Regions from separate parts of the Paenibacillus sp. ICGEB2008 genome, predicted to be linked through region 3. Evidence: predicted binding sites of a transcription regulator. Region 3 holds the regulator's gene; each other region holds the start of a gene.
The links. The regulator LexA, encoded in region 3, represses DNA repair genes until DNA is damaged. The targets are predictions, from matches to a motif close to CGAACATATGTTCG.
Positions count from the first base shown of each region.

Region 1: the regulator LexA is predicted to act here: its motif matches at 1,491-1,504, upstream of addB (helicase-exonuclease AddAB subunit AddB).
Region 2: the regulator LexA is predicted to act here: its motif matches at 1,907-1,920, upstream of recA (recombinase RecA).

Region 1 covers NZ_AMQU01000026.1:176,374-179,539, forward strand. Annotated here, with positions in the region: gene addB (helicase-exonuclease AddAB subunit AddB) at 1-1,424, opposite strand, end outside; gene C400_RS0121595 (class I SAM-dependent rRNA methyltransferase) at 1,666-3,045, opposite strand.
Region 2 covers NZ_AMQU01000022.1:125,270-128,435, forward strand. Annotated here, with positions in the region: gene pgsA (CDP-diacylglycerol--glycerol-3-phosphate 3-phosphatidyltransferase) at 1-400, shown strand, start outside; gene C400_RS0119715 (competence/damage-inducible protein A) at 496-1,764, shown strand; gene recA (recombinase RecA) at 1,990-3,051, shown strand.
Region 3 covers NZ_AMQU01000016.1:408,773-411,938, reverse strand. Annotated here, with positions in the region: gene C400_RS0116975 (hypothetical protein) at 1-452, opposite strand, end outside; gene C400_RS0116970 (DUF896 domain-containing protein) at 570-776, opposite strand; gene C400_RS0116965 (LysM peptidoglycan-binding domain-containing protein) at 885-1,253, opposite strand; gene lexA (transcriptional repressor LexA) at 1,443-2,069, shown strand; gene C400_RS28000 (hypothetical protein) at 2,479-2,643, shown strand; gene C400_RS27995 (hypothetical protein) at 2,685-2,825, shown strand; gene C400_RS0116945 (DUF2798 domain-containing protein) at 3,012-3,166, opposite strand, start outside.

The DNA.
Region 1 (3,166 bases), on a different contig from region 3:
TCGAGCGATAAACTGGGCACAGCCTGCCACGCCCGACCATCTGTCCAACGGCTACCTTGTATTCCGCAGGCCAGCACATAGTTTTCCAGACGGTCCATCTGCTCGCGGCTCACTCGACCGTCCAGCGGCAATAGAAGGTCTGTTTTGACCGCACGAAATACATCCTCGTATCGCCAGCGTCGCTGCACGATATCCAGTGAAGCCCGAATCAATTCCACCAAGGGATGATGAAGTATACTTCTCCGCTGGTCCAAAAATACTGGAACCTGATACTGCTTGAATATCGGTTCCACCCATGGCTCATAATCTTCAATATGACGCACAAACAGGGCCATTTCCCGATAACGCGCACCTTCATCGCGGGCCAGGCGGCGCATTTCGCGTACGGCTCCTTCCAGCTCGGCGCGGCGATTTGCCGCAGCATACAGTTTTATGCCCTCCGGTTGTGTATCTGTCCATTGTTCTCGCAGTTGCTGTAGCCGCAACCGTTGTTCCTGATTCCGCAGCCCTGTGCGATGTTCGAAATTAGCCTCCAAATACGCCAACGCTGGACGTTCTTTAAACCTAGGCATTGGATCGGGGCGTAATAACTGTGTCTGCGTTTCAATCATCAGCTCCTCTGCCATTCCTTTAAGCTTGACGTAGGTAGCCGCTGAAGGATGAAACAAATCCAGCTCATGCGGAAGCTGTCCACTTTCGTAGCTTCGGTTACAGGTCAGCGCCACTGTCAGCGAAGAGGCGTGCAGCATAAGCTGCTCCACCACCTTGTATTCATGTGGTGTAAACCTCCGGTAGCCATCCATCCAAATGTCTGCTCCGCGCACGAGGGAAGACTGTGCAATCTGTTCTGTCAGCATGCGAAGTGTATCTTCACCATCGATATATTTAAGCGTCAGCTCCCGTTCAAAATCCTCATAGATTAGACTGATATCCTTGAGCTTGCCTCTTAAAATCGGAGTGGACTCCCCCGCAGCATGCATTCTATCCAGTTGCTCCGGTACAGACCGAGCATCATTTCCGTACTGCTTTAGCTCTGTGAACAACGTATTCAACCGATCCACAAAACCGAGTTGGTCTCCCGAATCTTTAAATAAACTCAGTTCATCCTTGCGACGACGAATAATTTTATATAAAAGCATCTTCTTGCCTTCTTCTGTTACAGGCATCAGTGCTGAACCCCCTGTTTCCTGCATGACTAAATAGGCAAGACGATGGAATCCCATCACTTGGGCGCGCACCGACCCCTGAATACCGTTTCCGACTTCGGTGAGCAACGCATGCTCTGAAGCAAATGACGATTGCTCAGGCACAAGTAACAGCATAGGCTTACCTAGCGGCTCCTCGCGTAACATAGAGGTCATTTCATTACGGATTAACGTGCTTTTACCACTACCAGAGCGGCCAATCAATAAGCGGACCGACATGATGCCGCCTCCTTTCCAACCAACAACATTCTATTAAACAGTATAGCATATCAGGCAAAGGAGAAAAGAACGTACGTTTGCCATGTTGTAGCAATTGGGCTCTTCTCAAAAACAAACAGTCCCGCAGGATGGCTTGGTGCAAGCCTTCTCTACAGGACTGATGTATACTAAAAATGAGTTTGTTTTCACCTATTTATCTTTATCGCCTAATAGTAGATTAACTTTGACAAGGGTATGGAATCTACAGCTGTGTCCGGCTGCGCACCTCAAAAATGGCAAATTTCAAATAATGACCTTCCTCCACACCCAAAATTTGGGGATGGTCCTTCCCTGCCGCTCTCCAATCTACCAGTCGGAGGATTTTGCCAGCATCTGCAGCCGCTTCCTTAATCGTGTCCAAAAACAGCTCCGGCCGCATATGGAACGAACAACTCGCCGTTACCAAATAACCGCCCTCATTGACGAGCTTCATTCCGTGAAGGTTGATATCTTTATATCCACGTGTAGCTCCTTTGACAGCACTCTTCGTTTTGGCAAAAGCCGGCGGATCCAGAATAACTACGTCAAAGGTACGTCCGCCACCCGCAGTCAGCGGCTTAGATGTATCTCCTTTGCCGCCCGCTCGCGCGGTGCGTTCCTCTACACCTTTAACCTGATTACGTAAATATTGAAAAGCATCGTCGACGACAAACTCGACGCGATCCTCAAAACCGTTCAGCTTCACATTATCCCGAGCACTTTCAATCGCATGTTCAGAAATATCAAGACAAGTTACTTTTTTCGCACCATGTTTACACGCATTGAGTGTAAAGCTACCAGTATGTGAAAAACATTCCAATACAGTTGCACCGTCCCAGAATGGGAATTCAACAACCTTACCACTTTTATTCACAGGCTTTATGACCGTTGTGCCGTCATCCCCTGGGTTTGCAGCTACTTCTTGCAACGTAATTCCGCTACGCGCTCCCCAACCTGTCATCAACGGCGCGATGGCCGCACGATTTTCACGCTGGTCAAAGAAATACCCGGTCTTTTGTCCCTCTTCGATATCGACCTTGATTTGTAAGCCATTTTCCGTCACCACCACATGGCGCGGGCAATCGCCGTACAAAGGACCCTTCGTCTGTTCCAACCCTTCCAGCTCACGGATGGATACATCACTACGCTCATATATACCAACTGGTCCCATTACTTCAACAAGTGCATCTCTGATTTCTTCCCTGCGCCGATCCATGCCAAGCGTTAACAGCTGAACGACCAATACATCACCAAAACGGTCTACAATCAGCCCAGGCAAAAAATCAGCCTCGCCGTACACCAAACGATAAGCGTTTCCTCCGGTCACAAAGCGTTCGCGGTGCTCCAAGCAATTGCGGAAACGTTGGGCAAAGAAGCTTTGGTCCATCACTTCTAGCGGCTCATAGGACATCACACGCACTGTAATTTGTGAAGCAGGATTATAGTAACCTGTCGCCAAATAACGCCCCTGATGGTTCAGGATGCTGACCAAATCACCGGCTTCTGGATCACCCTCAATCTTGGCTATTTCATTTTTAAACACCCAAGGGTGTGCTTGCTCCAGCCTTTTTTTACGGCTACGCTCTAATATTACTGAAGGCAAAATCCTTCACTCCTATTCTTGGATTACTCAAAGTGTTAAAACATTTTGTTCGATAGGGGCGCGGCTCCGCCGATTCATTTGGTCTTACGATCGCTGGCGCTTCTCCAGCTTCAAATGAACC
Region 2 (3,166 bases), on a different contig from region 3:
TTTGGCTCGTAAAAATAATATGGTCACCAATTTGGGCAAGCTGTTGGACCCCCTTGCTGATAAGCTGTTGGTAACTGCTATTTTGGTTTCTTTGGTAGAAATGGGAAAAATTGATTCATGGGTTGTCGTTGTGATTGTCAGTCGTGAGTTTGCGGTTACGGGTCTAAGACAGATCGCTTTATTGGATGGCTCTGTGGTTGCTGCAAGCAATTGGGGGAAATTAAAGACGATCATCCAGATCGTTGCTATTGTAGCACTGCTCATTAATAATTTCCCGTTTGTTTTTCTGGGTATTCCGTTTGATTTAATAGCGATATGGGCAGCTGTGTTAATCACCATTTATTCGGGTATTGATTACTTTGTAAAGAATATCCATTTGCTGAGCTCCTCTAAAGTGTAACAGGATAAATCTTATGGAAACAGCAATAGGGACTTAACTTATTGCTGTTTCTTTACATAATTCCCACAATATACGCATCATAGGAGGACGAATTGATGAAAGCTGAAATTATTGCAGTAGGAACAGAGTTATTACTTGGACAAATAGTAAATACAAATGCCCAATATTTATCACAAGAGCTAGCTACAATCGGCATTGATGTATATTTTCAGACTGTAGTTGGCGATAACATGGATCGACTTCAGGAAGCGGTACGACTTGCTCAGAAGCGTGCGGATATTATTTTGTTTTCTGGTGGGCTGGGACCAACTCAGGACGATTTGACAAAAGATGCGATAGCGGCTGTATTGGGGCGGAAATTGCAGATAGATCGTCTTGCCATGGACAAGCTTGATCAGTTTTTCCGGAACCGCGGGGTCGAAATGACCGAGAATAACCGCCGGCAGGCGCTTTCTATTGAAGGAGCCACTCCGCTTGAAAATGAGACAGGTTTAGCTATAGGGGATGCGATTGCACAGGACGGTAAATTTTATGTTGTTTTGCCCGGACCGCCTAAGGAACTTAAACCTATGTTTGCAAATCATGCCAAACCTTGGTTGCTTCAGCAGGCATTGAGCGGTGAGGAGATGCCGATTTATTCGAAAATGCTAAAATTCGCAGGGATCGGTGAGTCAGCTCTTGAAACTCGCTTGCTAGATCTGATCCAATCCCAGACGGACCCCACGATTGCTCCTTATGCCAAGGAAGGGGAAGTTACGATCCGTATATCCACCAAGGCGGCCAGTGAGAGTGAAGCTTTAATTAAGCTGACTGCCACGGAAGTACAAATTCAGCAACGTCTTTCCGAATATATGTATGCAAGTGAAGATGTTACGCTGGAGAAGGTGATTGTAGATTTAATGGCCAAACGCGGACTCACTGTGAGTGCGGCGGAAAGCTGTACAGGCGGTATGCTGATGGAACACATCACTTCTATACCTGGCAGTGCTGTTATGTTTCAAGGTGGAATCGTGTGTTATTCCAATGAAATGAAGATGAAATTGCTCAATGTGCCCTATGATTATTTGGAAGGCGACCATGCGCCAGGCGCAGTGAGTAAGGAAGTAGCCCTTGTGCTTGCAGAGCAGGCAAGAATGATTATGGACAGTGATTTCGGACTTTCCGTTACTGGTGTAGCTGGGCCCGGATATTCCGAGCGGAAGCCAGTTGGTCTGGTGTATATTGGTATTGCTCAGCGTGACAAGGAAACGGAGGTATATGAGCTAAATTTAAGCGGTAACCGTGAGACCATCCGTTTGCGATCCGTCAAAGCTATCTTGTACAGATTGTGGCGTCGATTGGTAGAGAACGAGAAACTCTCTTAATTATCGATGAGTTGTTTTAGATAGATATTCATGATATAATCTTCTTATCGGAAGAACCGTTGCAAAGCTTTTTGCCAGCGGTTCTTTTTTCGTTTTATGAGAAAGGTTTAATTATAGAAGAGAGTTGTGGGAAATAAAAAAACGAATGTATGTTCGAAAAAATGCTTGGCAAGCGTGTCAAAACAAGGTATTATTAAAGTACAAACAATGAAGGATGTGAGTTTATTGTCAGATCGTCGTGCTGCGCTGGATATGGCGCTCCGTCAAATAGAAAAGCAATTTGGTAAAGGTTCCATTATGAAGTTGGGTGAGTCTACTCACATGCAAGTGGAAACAATCCCCAGTGGTTCGATTGCTTTGGATATTGCGTTAGGAACGGGCGGCTTTCCAAGAGGCCGGATTATTGAAGTATATGGACCGGAATCATCCGGTAAAACGACAGTAGCTCTTCATGCTATCGCAGAGGTGCAAAAAACAGGCGGACAAGCCGCCTTTATCGATGCCGAGCATGCGCTTGATCCGTCGTATGCGAGCAAGCTGGGTGTCAATATTGATGAGTTGTTACTATCGCAACCAGATACAGGTGAGCAGGCATTGGAGATTGCCGAAGCTCTTGTGCGTAGTGGGGCAGTGGATATTATCGTCATAGACTCTGTAGCGGCACTTGTACCGAAGGCAGAGATTGAAGGCGAAATGGGAGATTCCCATGTCGGTCTTCAAGCGCGTTTGATGTCACAGGCATTACGTAAGCTGTCTGGAGCCATTAATAAATCGAAAACCATTGCTATCTTTATCAACCAGCTCCGTGAAAAAGTAGGTGTTATGTTCGGTAACCCTGAAACTACACCAGGTGGACGTGCTTTGAAGTTTTACTCTACGGTACGTTTGGATGTTCGTCGTATCGAAAGCTTGAAAATGGGTAACGACATCGTGGGTAACCGCACACGTATTAAAGTCGTGAAGAACAAAGTTGCGCCTCCTTTCCGTCAGGCCGAAGTGGATATTATGTACGGTGAGGGTATTTCCAAAGAAGGAAGCTTGATTGACATCGGTACGGAGCATGACATTGTCGACAAGAGCGGAGCTTGGTATTCCTACGAAGGCGAGCGCCTTGGTCAGGGACGTGAGAATGCAAAGCAATTTTTGAAGGAAAATCCGAACATTGCTAGTACGATTGAGCAAAAAATCCGGGTGGCCAGTAATTTGATTACAACAATTGCTCCACCGACAGAAGAAGAGTTGGCGCAGGAGGCCAAGGAAGAACAGGAATTGCTGGAGCTTGAATAAGCTTGCCTGAGACTTCGCTTTTGATCTGTCATGTGAACTGTAGCCAGGGATTATGGTACAGTCCGTTTGAATAGCATAATTCTGATGCCCTGCACAGGTGTGCAGGGCATTTTTG
Region 3 (3,166 bases):
ATGGCATCTGTATCATAGCGTCCCAGTGATTTTGTGAAAATAAAATTACCGCCCTTCCCTTTTCTTTCAACGGTAACGTAACCCTTTTCAATTTTGATGGCTTTCATGTCCCCTGCCGTCATCGGCCGTTCTCTGCCACCTTTTAACATATAAAGGGTATCTTTTCCCACTTTTAAATAAGGTCGGCGAATGAAGAAGATAACAGCCAGCATCAAGTACAAGCCAAATACCAGCCAATCCATTCCCCGCATGCCGGTCTTAGTCAAAAAGTAACTCATAAGCATGTACAATACAGCAAGACCAGCCAGCATGATTGGCACAGTAATATTACGGCCACGGAAAATGTCCATTGCTGAACCTGCGCCGTTAATGGTTTGAATGCCTTGTTTCTTGCGCGTTTTATTTAAATGCGCTGTGTTTTTACGTACTTTTCTTTCAAATGATCGGGCCATCTCTCAATTCCCTTCCCAATAAATATTACATTAAAACAATTGCCTTAAAGCTGATCTATATAGATACCAAGAAAGATACCTAATAACAAAAGGCAAATGATGCAGGCTTTAGCAACATTAATGCTTCAGCCCGCCATTTCCCTTCGACGTATCATCGTCCACAAATTCAATGGTTTCAAGTTGCTGCCGAAAATTACGGCGAATGTTGCCTAAATAAATTTCCCGAAGGTTGGCGCGCTCCGTGGTTTCCTCTTCCGTCAATCCTTCGGCTTTTGCTTTGCGCGCTAATTCATTAATGCGCTGTACCAAACTGTCTATATCCAAATTGTGTCCCCTCCATAAAAGCAAAGATATAATACACTTTGACATGTAGAAAAGAGCTTGTCAAGGCTCCCTCATTGCGCTCCTTGACAAGCTCTATAGTCTTATAGATCAGAAGGGTGGGAGCTTAAGTACCTGACCTGCCTGCACCCCCCGATCCTCCAAATCGTTAATACGTACAATTCCTTCAATATATACCCGTGTATCCATTCGTTCCGGTTTATGATTCACGGCAATCTTCCATAACGTATCTCCAGGTTGTACAGTCAGCTTAATCACTTCTTCATTGGAAACTGGAGGTGCTGCAAAAACCGTAAGTACACCTGCCCCTGCAACCCAAACGATAATTACTAGAATAAGAAGCTTGAGTAAAAGAGTATTAGTAAGAGCCTGTAACAAACGTACCTTACCCTCTTTTCGGGTCTCCTGTAAATTCTCTAAATTCATCGGAAAAATACTTTGATAAGTGCTATATTTCATAATTGGCCGCGTCCTCCAAACGTTTGTTCTTATGTTTTTCACAATATAACACGAACGTTTGTTTTGTTCAATAGAAAAGAGAACAAAAGTTCGTGAATATTTTTAAGGATTATTTAGAACTTATGTTTGTACGAACGGAGGTTCTATGCTATAATTTTCCCAAACGTTACTAAATGGGGTTGATACGGTATGTCTAAGATTTCGAGCCGCCAGCAGGCCATTCTTGAATTTATCCGCAATGAAGTGCGTCTAAAGGGATACCCCCCTTCTGTGCGCGAAATAGGCGAGGCAGTCGGATTGGCCTCCAGTTCTACGGTTCACGGTCATTTGGATCGTTTGGAGAAAAAAGGACTCATTCGCCGCGATCCTACGAAACCACGGGCTATTGAATTACTCGGTCAAGACGAATCGGATAACAGCAACTTGATTAATTACTCCATTAGTCGTGTTCCCGTCGTCGGCAAAGTAACCGCTGGTCTTCCTATTACGGCGACAGAAAATATTGAAGATTACTTTCCTCTTCCCCAACACTTTGTTGGTGAGGATAAAATATTCATGTTATCTGTTGTAGGCGAAAGCATGATTGAAGCTGGTATTGCTAACGGAGACTATGTAATCGTGCGTCAGCAGCAGACCGCTGATAACGGAGACATTGTAGTAGCTATGACAGATGAAGACGAGGCTACAGTTAAAACCTTTTACAAAGAAAAAGATCATATCCGGCTTCAACCTGAAAATCCAGCCTTTGAGCCACTTCGACTGACACACGTCAGCATATTGGGCAAGGTTGTTGGACTCTTCCGGGACTTCCACTGATTTATCGTGCTTTCTTCCCCGTTATACTACCACGAATATAAAACCGGCCGCCTAGGCGAGCCGGTTTTATATTTACTATGTATGTGTCTCCAACTATTCTTTCCTTTTCAGCAACCTATATTGTCTCTACTATTATATCCGCCCCATATCCGAGATAGTTCCACTCTGATCTTAAACTGTTTACTTTTATTAGCTAAACAAATGGAAATTTGACACATATGAACCTACGGTGGCCTTCCTCTATAACGTAAAGTTGGGAAGGCGAACGCAGGCTAGCATGAGCTTTTTTTGTTAAACATTTAGGAACATAGGTACTAGCTTCTTTTTGTCTTTAGTAGATTTATGCTGATACATTACTAGCACAATTGACATATGTATATAGCAGACCTAAAGCAAAGGAGTTATGCAGATGATCAGAAATAGAGTTAAAACGTATAAGCATCGCATCGGGAAAAACAGATATCTGGTCGTTAAAGTCTTTCAAGCCGCAGCTGCTAAAACAGGAAGCGGAAATGCACTCGCAACTAACGCATTAAATATCAAAATTTCCAAGCGTAAGCATAAACATCATTAAGATTTAACCGTACCTTCATTTCTTTGAAGGGAGGTGATATTATGAGCAGAAGACACAGCAACCGTGAATTGAGAAGAAGAAGATTAAACATCCGTTCCAACCAAAGAGCCAATGCGCGTGCAAGAGGTAACGCACTGGCTGTTAATCTGTTTAGCGTGAATGATGGACAACGCAGACGTTAATAATTATTTTCAAGCAAAAAGCAGGAAGAATTCTTCCTGCTTTTTTTGTGTTAAATAATACACCAAACTACCAATCCCGCCAGTTATAGCTTCCTCAAACTTGTATCCGATTTTCATAACTTAAGCATTTCTAGCTGTAAAACCATTCATTAGCTTAACATTGCTGCAATGGATTTGCTCTATTATTTAATTTAATACTTTTTTATAAGGTCCCACTTGCCCGCTTTTCTTTATAAACTTTATAAACAAGGCTCGAACAACAGGACCCATAACCAATAATTGTAATGGATAGGCCACAACAAAGTTCTTTATAAAAATTTCTAAATATGCTTCAAATAATG